Regions from separate parts of the Pseudomonas sp. Tul2A7 genome, predicted to be linked through region 2. Evidence: riboswitches for the same ligand, from Rfam matches in the RefSeq annotation. Region 2 holds a riboswitch; the other holds the start of a gene.

Region 1 (7,807 bases), 1.8 Mb from region 2:
CCGCTCGCTGGCTTCATCGCTGCGAATCCGTTGGCGTGTGTGGTTTTCAGTATCTTGCAGACAGGCCTGACCGAGCACCCGCGTCGGCCCGCTGACCGCCCAAGGTCCGACCTGTTCGGCGAGCAGTTTGAGCAACTTGCGCTCGGCCAGCACAAAACCCAGACGCACGCCGGCGAGGCCGAAAAACTTGCCGAACGAACGCAACACGATCAGCCCGACTTGATGCGCATGCGGCGCCAGGCTCAGTTGCGGCGTGTTGTCCATGAAAGCTTCATCGACCACCAGCCAGCCGCCACGCCGGGCAAGCCGCGCGTGCCAGTCGAGCAATCGTGCCGGGGTCAGACTCAGACCAGTCGGGTTGTTCGGGTTGACCACCACCAGCACGTCGAGGCTGTCGAGAAAGAATTCGACTTCCTGCTCCAGCACTTCGCGCACGATGTAACCGCTGCGGCGCCAGGCTTCGGCATGTTCGGCATAACACGGTGACAACACGCCGACTTTGCCGGCGCGGCGCAAACGCGGCAGCAACTGGATAGCCATCTGCGAACCGGCCACCGGCAGCACTTGCGCGGCACCGTAGTAATCGCACGCGGCTTGCTCCAGTCCGTCGTCGGTTTCCGGCAAACGCGCCCAGGCGCGCAGCGGAATTTCCGGGATCGGGAACGGCCACGGCGCGAGGCCGCTGGACAGGTCGAGCCAGTCCGCCTCGGCAATGCCGTAATCGTGTGCCGCCTTGCGCAGCCGGCCACCGTGCTCAAGCATAGAATTCAGCCCCCACGCAGAGAATCAGCAGCCATAACCATACCCCGCGCTGGACCAATTGCCAGCCACGGTCGATGGAATCTGCGTCAGCCGCTGCGCCCTCGCCAAGCTGCGGACGGTCGTGAAGTTCACCGTGGTAAATCGCCGGCCCACCCAATTCCACGCCCAGCGCACCGGCGCCGGCCGCCATCACGGGACCTGCGTTGGGGCTGTCCCACTTCGGCGCCTGTGTGCGCCAGCACTTCAACGCGAGTCGGGTTTTGCCCAGCAGCGCGTAGGTCAATGCCACCAGACGCGCAGGAATATAGTTAAGCACGTCGTCGATTTTCGCCGCCGCCCAACCGAAACGTTCGAAGCGTTCGTTGCGATAGCCCCACATCGCATCCAGCGTATTACTCAAGCGATAAAGAACCACGCCCGGCGCACCCGCCACAACAAACCAGAACAGCGCGGCAAACACCGCATCGCTGCCGTTTTCCAGCACCGACTCAGTGGCAGCACGAGCGACGGCAGTGCTGTCGAGCTCATCGGTCTGGCGACTGACCAGATAGCCAACACGCTTGCGTGCCTCATCGAGATCATCCGCACGCAAAGCCGCAGCCACCGGCGCAACATGCTCACCGAGGCTGCGCATGCCGAGGGCGCAATACAGCGCGAGAATCTCGACGACCCACCCCACGTACGGCGCCCAGGAAAACGCTGTGGCGAGCAAGGTCAGCGGCAGCACCGCGATCACCCACGCGGTGACGCCATGGCTGCGCCAGCCACGCCCACCGGCGTTGAAACGTTGCTCGATGCGCCCGGCAAAATTGCCGAACGCCACCAGCGGATGCCAGCGTTTCGGTTCACCGAGCAGCGCATCCAGCGCCACTGCGGCGACACTCAACAACGCCACACTCATTGACTCACTCCCCAGTAATTCTCAAACAGCAACTCATTCAGCGGACGCGCCTGCGCCCACCCTTCGAGTACCAGCATCGGCGCCGGATAGAATTCCTTGACCGGACCCAAACATAAAACGGCCAGAGGCTTGGCGCCTTCGGGCAACTTCAGCAAATCGGCGAGCGCCTGCGGCTCGAACAACGAAACCCAACCCATGCCGAGGCCTTCGGCGCGCGAGGCCAGCCACAAATTCTGGATCGCACAAGACAACGACGCCATGTCCATTTCCGGCAGCGTGCGGCGACCGAAGATGTGTTTTTCGCGATCATCCATCAGCGCCGCGACCAGCACTTCGGCGCAGTCGTTGATGCCTTCGACCTTGAGTTTCATGAACTCGTCACTGCGCTCGCCGAGGGCTTCTGCGGTGCGCACGCGCTCTTCTTCCACGAGGTTCTGGATCTGCCCGCGCAGGCTGCGGTCGCTGATGCGAATGAAGCGCCAGGGCTGCATCAGGCCGACACTCGGGGCCTGGTGGGCGGCTTCCAGTAGTCGGCGCAGCAGCTCCGGCTCGACCGTGCCGCCAGTGAAGTGGCGCATGTCGCGGCGTTCGGCGATGGCTCGATAAACTGCTTCGCGCTCGGCTTCGGAGAATGCGTTGTCGGTCATGGCCCTTTCGCGAGCAGGCTCGCTCCCACAGGGGATTGCATTGCTTCAGTCACCACTGTTTCAACTGTGGGAGCGAGCCTGCTCGCGAAGGCGGCTTCGGAGTCAGGCGCAAACAGTGCAGCGACAGCCGCAGGATTCGACGGAAAATAGAAGTGCACATAAGAGGCCGTCATCCGCCCCTCACGATAAACCGCCTCGGCACCGCGCCCACCATTCGGGCTCAAGCCACGCGCAATCGGCGTCAGTTCGGTGGTGGTCAGGGAATGATGATACGTGTGCCCACGCAGCGAGCCTTCCGGCAGATCCACCGCTTGCAACGCCAACGCCGCCAGACGCTTCTGCATCACCGCGTCGCCTTTGAGCAGCCCAACCAATTCGGCGCGAGCACCTTCAACGTCAGTCAGCGAATCGAGCAAATACAGCATCCCGCCACACTCAGCGAGCAACGGTTTACCCGCTGCATGATGCGCGCGAATCGCCTCCAACATCGCGGTGTTCTGCGACAACGCAACGTGGTGCAATTCCGGATAACCACCGGGCAGATACAGACTGTCAGCGCCAGGCAATTGCGTGTCACGGATCGGCGAGAAGAAACTCAACTCGGCGCCCATCGCCCGCAACAGATCGAGACTCGCGCCGTAGGTGAAGGCAAACGCTTCATCGCGGGCAACGGCGATTCGCACGTTTTTCAGCAACGGTTCGACGGCGATCACATCAGGCGCGGCGAATTCCACGGCCGGTGGCAGCGCTACCTCGCAACTGCTGGCCAATGCATCGGCGGCGGCATCGAGACGCACATCGAGATCATTCAGTTCGCTGGCCTGGACCAGGCCGAGATGGCGACTCGGCAGTTCGATACCGGTCTCGCGGGACAATGCGCCGCACCAACGCAGGCCTTCAGTGAGGCTACCTTCGAGCAACTGCGCATGGCGCAACGTGCCGACACGGTTGGCCAACACACCGGCAAACGGCAGATCCGGCTGATACTTCGCCAGGCCCAGCGCCAACGCACCAAAGGTCTGCGCCATCGCCGTCCCATCAATCACGCCGAGCACCGGCACGCCGAAGTGCCGCGCCAGATCGGCGCTGGAAGGCGTGCCGTCGAACAGGCCCATCACGCCTTCAATCAGAATCAGATCCGCCTCCGCGGCGGCTTCCCACAACAGCCGACGACTTTCCTGCTCGCCGACCATCCACATGTCCAGTTGATACACCGGCGCACCGCTGGCGCGCTCGAGAATCATCGGATCGAGAAAATCCGGGCCGCATTTGAACACACGCACCTCGCGCCCCTGATTGCGATGCAAACGGGCGAGCGCGGCGGTGACGGTGGTCTTGCCCTGACCGGAGGCCGGCGCGGCGATGAGCACCGCCGGGCAGTGACGTGGTTGATTCAAAGTTCGACGCCTTTCTGCGCTTTGATACCGGCCTGGAAGGCGTGTTTGAGCATGCCCATTTCGGTGACCGTGTCGCCCATTTCGATCATTTCCGGCTTGGCCGCACGACCAGTGACGATCACGTGCTGCATCGGCGGACGCGCCTGCAGATCGCTAAGCACCTGATCAAGATCGAGGTAGCCGTGTTTGAGGGCGATGTTGAGTTCGTCGAGCACCACCAGACCGATCGATGGATCACGCAGCAATTCGCGAGAGACAGCCCACGCGGCTTCGGCGGCGGCGATGTCGCGCTGACGGTCCTGGGTTTCCCAGGTGAAGCCTTCGCCCATCACGTGGAAGCGGACTTGCTCGGGAAAGCGGCGGAAGAACAACTCTTCGCCGGTGCTGTTGCGGCCCTTGATGAACTGCACCACGCCGCACTGCATGCCGTGGCCCATGGCGCGGGCGAGCATGCCGAAGGCCGAACTGCTTTTGCCTTTGCCGTTGCCGGTCAGCACCAGTACCAGGCCGCACTCGTCAGGCGAGTTGGCGATGCGTTCGTCGATCACGGCTTTTTTGCGCTGCATACGCGCCAGATGGCGTTCGTCGCGCTCGGGGGAATCAGTCATGGGGGAGCTCTCCGTTGAGGCTGGATAACGGCGGGCAGGCACAGGAATAGACGGCAAAAAGCCTGGCATCGCCCACCGTGATGCCGCTGGATGGATCAGGCCGGTCTCCGGGCTCATGAGCGGCGTTGGCCTGACTGCGCGCCTTCCCGCTTCTGTCGAGGCAGTGGCTCAAGGCGCAGTTTTCACTCATTTACCGTTGCGGGGGCAGCGCCGGGATCGTGGTGGTTCTTCGCTTGAAGACAACCCTCACCGGCTTCCCTGTTTCACTCTGTCGACAGCGGTCACAGAGCACCTGAAACAAGCCGCGAAGGTTAGAGGGTTGGGGGTGGAGCGTCAATTAAAGAGGCGGCCATCGGGCGAATAACTGCCGCTGATCAATTATCTGCCGCCAATCTTGTGCCACACTGATACAAATGATATCAAAGAGCCATGCCTTTCCCGAAAAGCCCACTACAACAATAAAGGATGATGACGATGCAAGGCATGATCATCAGCAACCCGCGCCTGGAATTCCTGCGCCCGGTGCTTGAACGCTGGTTTGACTGTATCGACCGCTACAATGCCGTGCGCGGCGACAGCGACACCCCTTACTGGCATGACGAGAAAGCCAATCTCGGACTGCTCTCGGCAGCGGCGTGGATGGCCGAGCTGGTCACTTTGAATGACACTGCCACGCGCAAACAGAATGAAGAAGGCGAGCGCAATGCCCGCGCCGATCTGTTTCTCGCCGGCGCCGAAGACCGCGCCTTTATCCAGGCCACCCAGCGCTGGCCAAAGGTTACCAACCTCAATCTGACTCAAGCCCTGCTCGACATCACCAACGACGCCAAACGCATCAGCTATGCCAGCGACTTCAAGCTTGGCTGCCTGTTTGTCGCGCCGCAAAAAGCCCAGCACAGCGCCAGCCCCGAAGAGCTGCAGGACATGGTCGACGATCTGCAAAAGGAACACACCTGCGCGGTCGCCTGGTATTTCCCTTACGCCTATCGCAAATTGCGCAGCGAAGCCGGCAACTATCACCCGGGCATCGCCGTGCTGTTCAAGGAAGCCCGCGGCTGAGCAGTTGAACCATCGGGCTTGCGCCCTCCTCTATGATTAGGAATGCATTCATAGGGAAGATCAGCAATGCGCAAGCCCCAGCTCGTTTTTGTCATCGCCTTCGCCGGAGGTCTCGCCGCCTGCGGTGAAACCTCCAGCCTGCAAGTCTCCGACGGTACCGGCCCGTCGCCGAAGCTGCCCGAACCGAACAAGACCCTGATCCCGACGGTGAACATCGCCCCGGCGATCGGCTGGCCCCAGGGCGCTAAACCGACGGCAGCGACTGGCACGCAAGTCGCTGCATTCGCCGAAGGCCTCGACCATCCGCGCTGGCTTTACGTGCTGCCCAACGGCGATGTGCTGGTGGCAGAAACCAACGCCCCGCCAAAGCCTGATGACAGCAGTGGCATTCGTGGCTGGGTCATGAAGAAGGTCATGGGCAAGGCCGGCGCTGGCGTGCCAAGCCCGAATCGCATCACTTTGCTGCGCGACGCTGATCACGATGGCGTGGCCGAGACACGCACGGTGTTTCTGCAAAACCTCAACTCGCCGTTCGGCATGACCTTGGTCGGCAATGATCTTTACGTCGCCGATACCGATCGCCTGCTGCGCTTCAACTACGAACCCGGCGCGACCGAGATCAAGTCGCAGCCAATCAAGGTTGTCGATCTGCCCGGCGGCACGCTGAATCACCACTGGACGAAAAACGTCATCGCCAGCAAGGACGGCAGCAAGTTGTACGTCACGGTCGGCTCGAACAGCAACGTTGGCGAAAATGGTCTGGATAAGGAAGAAGGTCGCGCGGCGATCTGGGAAGTTGATCGGGCGACCGGTAATCACCGGATTTTCGCCTCAGGCATCCGCAACCCCAATGGCCTGGCCTGGGAGCCGAAAAGTGGCGCGCTGTGGACAGCAGTGAATGAGCGCGACGAGATCGGCAGTGACCTGGTGCCGGACTACATCACCTCTGTGAAGGACGGTGGTTTCTATGGCTGGCCGTTCAGTTACTACGGTCAGCATGTCGATGTGCGCGTGACGCCGCAAAACCCGGAGCTGGTGGCCAAAGCCATTGCCCCGGATTATGCCGTCGGACCGCACACTGCGTCTTTGGGCCTGACGTTCGCCGAGGGCAACAACCTGCCGGCGCAGTTCAAGGAAGGCGCGTTTATCGGCCAGCATGGTTCATGGAACCGCAAACCGCACAGTGGCTATAAAGTGATTTTCGTGCCGTTTACTGGTGGCAAGCCGAGCGGCAAACCGGTGGACGTACTGACCGGCTTCCTCGACAAGGACGAGAATGCTTTGGGTCGGCCGGTGGGCGTGGTGATCGATCAGCAAGGTGGCTTGCTGGTGGCGGATGATGTTGGCAACAAGGTGTGGCGAGTGTCGGCCAGCAAATAGTTTTCGCCATGCACAAACAACTGTAGGAGTGAGCCTGCTCGCGATAGCGGTCGATCATTCAACATTGATGTTGAATGTGACACCATCATTGCGAGCAGGCTCACTCCTACACATTAGTTTTTGGGCAACTTGAATTACGGGTTATGCGCCAGATGCTCCGGCTGCAACACCCGCTTGGCACTCAGATAAGCCTTCTGCCAATACGCCTTCGACAGACTGTCCAGCTTCACCGTGCCGCCGGTAGCCGGCGCATGCACGAATCGCCCTTCGCCGACGTAAATTCCCGCATGACTGACCTGCGAGCCGCCATTGGTGGCGAAGAAGATCAGATCGCCGGTCTGCAAGCCTTCCTTGCCGACATTCGGTGCCTGCATGACTATCAGCTCACGCGTCGAACGCGGCAAAGAGATGCCCGCCGCATCACGGTAGACAAAACCGATCAGCCCACTGCAATCAAAGCCTGAATCCGGCGTGTTGCCGCCCCAGCGATAAGGCGTGCCGACCAGACCGAGCGCGCGAAACAGCACGTCTTCAGCAGCCGGTGAAAAAGCTTGGGACGGGCCGAACACGACCGGTGCGCGAACCACCGGCGCAGGCGGCGGTGTACGACTGGCGCAGGCGCTGAGCAACGCTGCGAAGAAGATCAATGTGAGGCGGGCCGTCATCGTCATAAGCAGAACATCCTGATCTGGCTGCGGCTTTTTCTGCCGATGGACAGAAAAGAAAACCGCCTACGTGAGCACGCAGGCGGTTTGCCATCAATATAGATACAGGATTCTAGCGGCTACGCGGCAAACTTCAAGTAAGACTTTAACTTCACCTTGTAAAGTCTACGTCTACTCCGTTGCCGGGAGCCTGATTGTCGCCGCGAACGCAGCGACATCGAGGGAATTACTTGCGAGCAGTAACTACAGTCGGAGCGTTGGCCAATGCGCGTTTCGCTTCGATGAAAGTCTTGCTCCAGTAGCTGTCACCCAGGCTGTCGATGCGAACACCGCCGCTGCGACGACTGCTGGAGTGGATGAACTGGTTGTCACCGAGGTAGATCCCGGC
Region 2 (7,807 bases):
TCAACTGTCGGGCCAGTTGCACCAGCATCGAGCCGACGCCGCCCGCTGCCCCCGTGATCAACAGGCACTTGCCCTGCCCTGAACCTTCGCTGACACCGAGACGGTCGAACAACAATTCCCAGGCGGTGATCGACGTCAACGGCAATGCTGCCGCATCCGCTGCACTTAACGAACGCGGTTTGTGCCCGACGATTCGCTCGTCCACCAGGTGAAATTCGCTATAACTGCCGGTGCGGGCAAGGGAGCCTGCGTAGAACACTTCGTCGCCAGGCTGAAACAGCGTCACTTCAGCACCGACCTCACGGACGATGCCGGCGGCATCCCAGCCGAGGATTTTCGGTTCTTTGGTGAAAGTGCCGGCGCGCACTTTGGTATCGACCGGATTGACCGACACCGCACGAACTTCTACGAGCAAATCCCGTGGGCCGGGAGTCGGCACCGGCAGGTCGATGTCCTGCAACGATTGCGGATCTTCAATGGGCAAAGCGTGTTGGGTGAAGGTGATGGCTTTCATGGAAACTCGCTGTCTGAAGAGCTGATGTGCTCACTTGCCGCCATCTTCGACTTCCCAGGCACAAAGAAAAACCAGCAGAATGGGCCAACACTTTCACTGCAGGAGTGAAAATGATCCGCATTGATGATCTTGGTTTGTTCACCCGCAGCGCCGCGCTGGGCAGCTTCACCGCTGCCGCCCTTGAGGCCGATTTATTGCCCGGTCAGGTTGCCGCGGCGATCAAGCGTCTGGAGCGTGAGCTGGACGTGCGCCTGTTTGCGCGCACCACCCGCAGCCTGCGATTAACCGCCGAGGGCGAGCAATACTTGCCCACCGCCCACTCGGTGCTGGAGGCGCTCAAGCAAGGCAAGGAAAACCTGCGCGGTGAAAACGCCACGTTGCGCGGTGTGCTGCAAGTGACGGCGCCGTCCGATCTGGGGCGCAACATTTTGCTGCCGTGGCTTACGCTGTTTCGCCGCCAGCACCCGGAGCTGACCTTGCGATTTTCTCTGTCGGACCAGATCGCAGACTTGTTTCGCGACCCGGTAGACGTGGCGATTCGATACGGCTCGAATGAAGATGCCAACTACGTGGCGCTGCCGTTGGCACCGTGGAACCGGCGGGTGCTGGTCGCCGCACCGGAATACGTGGAGCGCCACGGATACCCGCAAACACCGGACGATCTGCACAACCACCCTTGCCTGCTCTACCAGCAAGGTGGCCGGGTCTACGACAAGTGGAGCCTGGGCAGTGAAACGATCCAGGTCTCGGGACCGATGTTCAGCGACGACGCCGACGTCGTGCGCCGCTGGGCGTTGAGCGGCGAAGGCATCGCCAACAAATCCTGGCTGGACGTCAGTGCAGACGTGATCGCAGGGCGACTGATCGTGCTGCTGAAGGATTTCCCCGGCAATGCCTCACCCTTGAGTCTGGTGTGCCCGCATCGCAAGCAGATCAGCCCGGCGGTGTCTCAGCTTTATACGTGGTTGAGTGGCCAGTTTGCCGCTCTGGAACGCATCCAATAGCCCCCCCGTTGCTTGCCACATTGACGAACCGCCCGTCGAATGTTCAGATGCCGCCCTGTTTCAGGTGCCCCCTGCCGCCGTGCATGGGGTGAAACGGGAAACCGGTACGTTCTTTTCGAACAAGTCCGGTGCTGCCCCCGCAACGGTATGCGCGTGATGCTTTCGACAGACCACTGTGGCCACTCGGCCATGGGAAGGTGAAAGCCTCGATACGCGCGAGCCCGGAGACCGGCCTGAAATGCTGTTTGGCAAAATCCTGCGGTGGGCGGGCATGGGCCGGTATTGGCTGTGCGCGATGCCTTCTCCTGCATGCTCTTCTGCGAAGATCCTTTTCGAGAAGACAATGATTCGACCTTTCAACACTTGTGCTCCAACCCTGTTCCTTGGCTGCCTGTTCAGCCCGCTGCTACTGGCCGACGACGCGCCGCTGGAACTCAATCAGCAAATCGTTTCTGCACCGTCAGTGGAATCGACCACTGTCGCCGACATGGCCAAGTTCGGCAGTAAAGTCGAGATCGTCAGCCGCGAACAGATCGAGCGCGCCGGCCCCAGCGCCGATGTCAGCCGTGTCATGCAGATGTTCATTCCCGGCCTGTACGTTGCGCCGAAAAACGGCCCGTTCGATTACGGCACCTATTCGCTGCTCGGCGGGCGCAACGACGACACGCTGATCCTGCTCGACGGTGTGCGCCTGAACAATCGACTGTACGGCGGCCTGTATCTGGACACCCTGCCGGCCAATGCCATCGAGCGCATCGAAGTGCTCAAGGGCGGGCAGAGCCTGTTGTTCGGCACCCAAGCGGTGTCGGGGGTGATCAACATCGTCACCCGCAGCCCGCAGAGCCGCAAAACCTCCGGCGAAGTGAATCTGGGCGTCGACAGTTTCGGCGGCACCAGCGAAGACGCTCGGGTCGAGAATATCTTCACCAACGGTTTCGGCGATCTCGGCTTGCTGGCGTACGTCAGCCACAACGTCTCCGACGGTTACCAGCCGTATCGCAACCGTGACATGAAAAACGTCAGCGAGAAGAAACGTGCCTACGAAGTCACCACCTTCGGCGGCAAGGCCATTCAGTCGTTCGGCGATGATTCGCGGCTGGAACTGTTCTACCAATATGCCGACGCCAATCTCGACTTCGCCCGCCCGGTCGACAATCACACGACCACCAACGATCGCGTGCAGCAGATCGCCACGGCGACCTTTGAGCAGAACATCAACGAGCGCCTGAGTTACTTCGTCAAAGGTCATCTCAACGACTGGGACACGCGCTACACGCGGGTCAACAACGTCGCCGGCGGCGGCACCAAAGTCATCAACCACAACGACTATTGGGGCTTCACCGACTGGGGTGTGCAGGCCGAAGGCAAGGCTGAATTGCCCGGCGGCCATGTGCTGGTGTTTGGCACCGACAATCAATGGTTCAAGGGCCAGGACGATGTACTGATCATCGATAACGACAAGGCCGAAGCGCATGCGTTCTACACGCAATTGCGCCCGCAGATCGACGCGCTGCCGAACTGGCACCCGAGCATTGGCGTTCGCCACGAAGCCATGAGCGGCGGCGACGGTGCCACGGTCGGCATGCTCACTTCGCTGTATGACCTCAACGACAACTGGTCCGTGCGTGGCCAATACGGCAGCGCCTACAAACTGCCGAACGCCGAGCAACTGTTCGTCAACGAACCGGGCGACGAGATCGGCAACCGTAATCTCAAACCGGAAAAAAGCCGCAACGCGGAACTGGGTGTCGACTACAAAGGCTTTCTGCGGGATCGCGAATTCAGCGCCAGCGTGACTCTGTTCAAACGCAAGATCGACGACTTGATCACCCTCGACGGCATTCAGTGGGTCAACGGTGAAGACCAGGTGCGGATGCGCGGTTTCGAGGCTGACGCGAAACTGGCACTCAACGATCAGTGGAGCCTGCAAGCGGACATGACCCGCAACCTCACCGAATCGCGCACGGGGGCGACCATCAATGACATCCCGAGCTTCTTCGCCCGTTCCCGCGTGGGTTATGAATCGGAAAATCGCCTGTGGGGTGCCGGCGGCGCGATCCGCTACATACGCGACATCACCAGTTCGAAACAGGTTGAATACGGCAACTATTCGGTGGTCGACGCCGACGCTTATCGCTACCTCGACCACGCCCACCAACACCGCGTGAGCCTGCTGGTGGAGAACCTGTTCGACCGTGATTATGTCACCAGCCGCTCGAGCAACGTTGACAACCTCGGCCGGCCGTTCACCTCCGAAGTGCGCTACACGTACCGTTTCTGATGAGTGAAATCAAAACCGTCGACGGCGTCGACACGCACCCGGACTGGTCGCACCTTCCCGAGCATGCGCGCCACGTGTTCATCTGCACCGGCCCGCGCTGTACTCAGCGCGGCGCCTTGCAGTTATGGAAAACCTTGCGCCGGCATTTGCTCGCGCACGATCGCATCGAGACGCCGGGCGGCGTGCTGTTGACCCGCACGCACTGCCAGTTTCCGTGCAATCTGGGGCCGATCCTGACGGTGTATCCGGAGCGCTGCTGGTATGGCGTGCACAGCAAGGCAGATGTGCAGCGATTGGTCGACGGGCATCTGGTCGGCGGTGAAGTGGTCGAGGATTTGCTGATCAAGGCGCGCACATGAGGAAGCTCTGGTGTGGGCTCGGCGCCCTGCTCTGCTCGTCAGCGCTGCTGGCTGACAGTTTCAGCAATTGCGGCGAAGACTGGCACCTTGCGCCAACACCGCCCTCGCGGATTGTTGCGCTCAACCAGCATGCGGCCGACATCGTGCTGGCCTTGGGTGCGGGGCCATTGTTGGTCGGCGTGGCCTATCTGGATGACACCTTTGCCGGACAGCGGCCCTCGGAGTATTTCGGCGTGCCGGTGATCGCGCGGCAGTACCCGTCCAGCGAGGTGTTGTACGCGCAGAAGCCGGATCTGGTGATCGGTGGTTTTGCCACCGCATTCGGCGACGGGGTGACCTCACGCTCGGGACTGGCGCGCAATGGCGTGGGTTCGTATCTGCTGGAATCCGCCTGCAACGGGCACTCGCTCGATTATTTCGCGCATGTACACAATGACTTGCTGACGCTGGGCAAGCTGCTGCACCAGCAGCAAAAAGCCCAAGCATTGATCGACTCCATGGAAAAGGACATTGCCAGCGCCAAAGCCTTGGCCGGTGCGGGTAAACCACTGTCGGTGTTCTATCTCGACAGCGAGGTCAAAGGCCTCGACAGTGAAGGTCGACGCGGCTTTGTCACTCCGCTGCTGGCGGCTGCCGGGGCACGCAATGTGTTCGCCGACATTGATCTTTATCGGGTGACCGTCAACAGCGAAACCCTGCTGGCCAGCGACCCCGACGTGATCCTGCTGGCCGACGCCGAATGGTCGCCGGCCAGTCGCAAACGCTATCTGTTGACCCGCGACCCGGTGCTCTCGCAACTGCGCGCCGTGCGCGAAAATCGCCTGATCGACATTCCCTTCACCCATCTGCTGCCAACCCTCAACAGCGGTCGAGTGGCGCGGGACCTGGCCCGCCAGATCAATGCGTTGAACAAAAAATAAATGAACCTGCCGCACCCCACGCCACCTAACGCACAGACCATCAGGAGGTAGCCAATGCAAATCGAAACCGTGTGGATCGTACTGGCGGCAGTTCTTCTGCTTATCGAACTCTGGGCCATCAATCGGGTGCGCAAGAGCGAGGGGAAATCGAGCAATAAAGGCGTGTGGATCGTGCTGATTGTGTTTGTGCCGCTGTTTGGCTTGATTGCCTGGGCGTTGGCGGGGCCCAAGCATGTCCGTCAGCATTCGGCATCGTAAGCGGATTTCTTAGCCGTCGCGCGGTGCTTGCCAGCTGAGAAAGCGGTGATCTGCAATGCTTGCAATGCCTTTTTCATGCAGGCTGCACGAAGGCTTTTTGCCTGTGACGTCGTAAGCCCTTGATCTGTAGCGGTCGATTACCAGCCATGGATTGGCACGCCAAATGCCACTGATTCAGGGCATTCACAGCACCGTGAAAAAACGGCCTGTGTTCACTCCGTGACAGCAGAGGCAACCCCCATGAACGCTATCGACCTTCTCAAAGCCGATCATGCAAAAGTCAAAGACATCCTCAGCCAACTCAGCGACTCGACGGAGCGGGCGCTGAAAAAACGTGTCGAGTTGTTGGGCAAACTGGAAATGGAAATCTCCATCCATACCCGTCTCGAAGAGGAAATCCTCTACCCCGCGTTCAAGGCCGCTGGCAGCAAGGAACAGGACGTCATGTACTTCGAAGCCAAAGAAGAACACCGCACCGTCGATTCACTGGTGCTGCCCGATCTGAAACTGACCGACCCGGGCACCCCGGAGTTTTCCGGCCGGGTTAAAGTGGTCAAGGAACTGCTCGAGCACCATATCGAAGAGGAAGAAACGGAAATGTTCCCTCAGGCGAAAAAGCTCCTGGGCAAGGAAAAACTCGAAGAGCTGGGCGCGCAGATGGAAGCCATGAAAGCCAGCTGCAAGAAGGAGATGGCGGCGGGAAATATGGCTGCCTGATCCGTTGCAAGTTGACGAGCCCGGCTTTGGCCGGGCTTTTTTCTGGTTGCTCGCATTGTCACCCTGCTGCAGGATCAACCGTCGACAACAGGGAATGTTGAAATGAACCAGACAACACATCGGCGAATTGTGGTGGTGGGGGCAGGCATCGTCGGCGCCTCTCTTGCGTATCACCTGTCCGGCAAAGGTGCGCAGGTCACCTTGATTGAGGCCGGAGAGATCGCCAGCGGCGTGACGGCAAGCTCTTTCGCCTGGATCAATACCACCTACGCCGGTGCTGATCCGATTGCGCAATTACGTGGTGCGGCCATCGAAGCCTACCACCGACTCGAAACCGAGCTCCCGGATTTGCAGATTCACTGGAGCGGAGCTTTGTCGTACAACGCATCGGCAGAACATCCGGCTTCGGCGACGCTGCTAACAGCTGCCGAAGTGCTTGCCCGCGAGCCCAACCTGAAAAGTCCCCCACCCTGCGCGTTGTATCACGCGGAAGAAGGCGCACTCGACGCCGTGCAGGCCTCCCACGCCTTGATTGCCGGTGCCCAGGCGCTCGGGGCGCAATTGCTCACGCAAACCCGAGTGACCGGTTTCAAAACCTGCAACGCAGATGTCACCGGCGTTGAAACCGCAGCGGGCACATTTGATGCCGACCTTGTTGTGCTTGCCGCGGGGACCGGCACCCAACAGTTAGCGCAGATGCTCAACGTGGCCCTGCCCATCGACGCCTCCCCCGCCATTTTCATCCGCTACAAGACCCAACCGGACCTCGTCAAAGGCATCATTTCCAGCCCCGAAATGGAAACTCGGCAAAGTGCCGACGGCACGTTGCTGGCCGCTGAAGATTATCTGGGGGAAGCGCCGGGCAACTCGCCGCCAGACATCGCCCGGCAAACCGCCGAAGCCATACGCAAAGCACTTCACGGGGTGGTGTCCATTGCGCCGCAAACCGTTGCCGTCGGATTCCGGCCCATGCCCGCTGATGGCATCCCCGTGGTCGGTTACTTGCCCGGTGTCGGCGGGGTTTACGTTTGCGCGATGCATCCCGGTGTGACGCTCGCGGCAATCGTCGGGCGCCTCGCCAGTGAAGAGCTGCTGGATCAGCAGTCATCCGCAGCTCTTGAGCCATGCCGCCCAGAGCGACTCTTTCAGACTTGATTTAGACTTGCCGACGTTTCGCAGCAAAGGACTGCACGCAACGCAGCGTCATTCCATGCACTGGCAAATCGAAGCACAACAGGAGAACAGCATTGACGGTACGCAAGGACGCTTCATTCGCCTATCAGGCGGTTTACCACTACCTCCTCGGCCTGATCGAGGCGGCCAGTGGCACGACTGAGCAGAAACTGCCGTCCCTGCGACAACTGGCCCTGCGCCTGGGCGTTTCGGTATCGACAACCAAATACGCCTACGCACTGCTCGAAGACGAGGGCCGAATTCACGCCAAAGCCAGGTTCGGCTATTTCACCCGGTCGATGCCGGCGGCGCCTGTGACGGCCAGCTCCGATGATCTTCTGGACAGCGTCTTCGCCAGTGCCCGTCAGCCTGCAATGTTGGCGTTGAGCAGCGATGCCCCGGCGATGCTGCTGTCGCTGCAGCGGCCGTTGTTGCTGATGGAGCGCGAACTGACCCGCCAATATCCGCACGCCCACACGCCGCTCTATCAGCCGCTCGGCGAGGCCGAATTGCGCGCGGCCCTGGCGCAGCGCTACACCGTTTCCGCCCACAGCCACTGGCAGGCCGAGCAGGTGTATATC

Evidence for each region. Region 2 has a riboswitch for cobalamin ahead of ACOYXJ_RS22375 (TonB-dependent receptor plug domain-containing protein). Riboswitches for the same ligand answer to the same signal wherever they lie in the genome.
Region 1: linked by a shared signal. The riboswitch ahead of cobO (cob(I)yrinic acid a,c-diamide adenosyltransferase) and the one ahead of ACOYXJ_RS22375 (TonB-dependent receptor plug domain-containing protein) in region 2 are both predicted to bind cobalamin.

The regions. Positions count from the first base shown of each region.
Region 1 covers NZ_CP186499.1:165,606-173,412, forward strand. Annotated here, with positions in the region: gene cobD (threonine-phosphate decarboxylase CobD) at 1-762, opposite strand, end outside; gene cbiB (adenosylcobinamide-phosphate synthase CbiB) at 755-1,663, opposite strand; gene bluB (5,6-dimethylbenzimidazole synthase) at 1,660-2,310, opposite strand; gene ACOYXJ_RS00850 (cobyrinate a,c-diamide synthase) at 2,307-3,707, opposite strand; gene cobO (cob(I)yrinic acid a,c-diamide adenosyltransferase) at 3,704-4,315, opposite strand; cobalamin riboswitch at 4,397-4,626, opposite strand; gene ACOYXJ_RS00860 (hypothetical protein) at 4,790-5,374, shown strand; gene ACOYXJ_RS00865 (PQQ-dependent sugar dehydrogenase) at 5,441-6,754, shown strand; gene ACOYXJ_RS00870 (C40 family peptidase) at 6,889-7,425, opposite strand; gene ACOYXJ_RS00875 (C40 family peptidase) at 7,646-7,807, opposite strand, start outside.
Region 2 covers NZ_CP186499.1:5,004,806-5,012,612, reverse strand. Annotated here, with positions in the region: gene ACOYXJ_RS22385 (zinc-binding alcohol dehydrogenase family protein) at 1-514, opposite strand, end outside; gene ACOYXJ_RS22380 (LysR family transcriptional regulator) at 625-1,518, shown strand; cobalamin riboswitch at 1,564-1,769, shown strand; gene ACOYXJ_RS22375 (TonB-dependent receptor plug domain-containing protein) at 1,862-3,799, shown strand; gene ACOYXJ_RS22370 ((2Fe-2S) ferredoxin domain-containing protein) at 3,799-4,158, shown strand; gene ACOYXJ_RS22365 (ABC transporter substrate-binding protein) at 4,155-5,078, shown strand; gene ACOYXJ_RS22360 (PLD nuclease N-terminal domain-containing protein) at 5,133-5,336, shown strand; gene ACOYXJ_RS22355 (hemerythrin domain-containing protein) at 5,577-6,053, shown strand; gene ACOYXJ_RS22350 (NAD(P)/FAD-dependent oxidoreductase) at 6,156-7,208, shown strand; gene ACOYXJ_RS22345 (aminotransferase-like domain-containing protein) at 7,301-7,807, shown strand, end outside.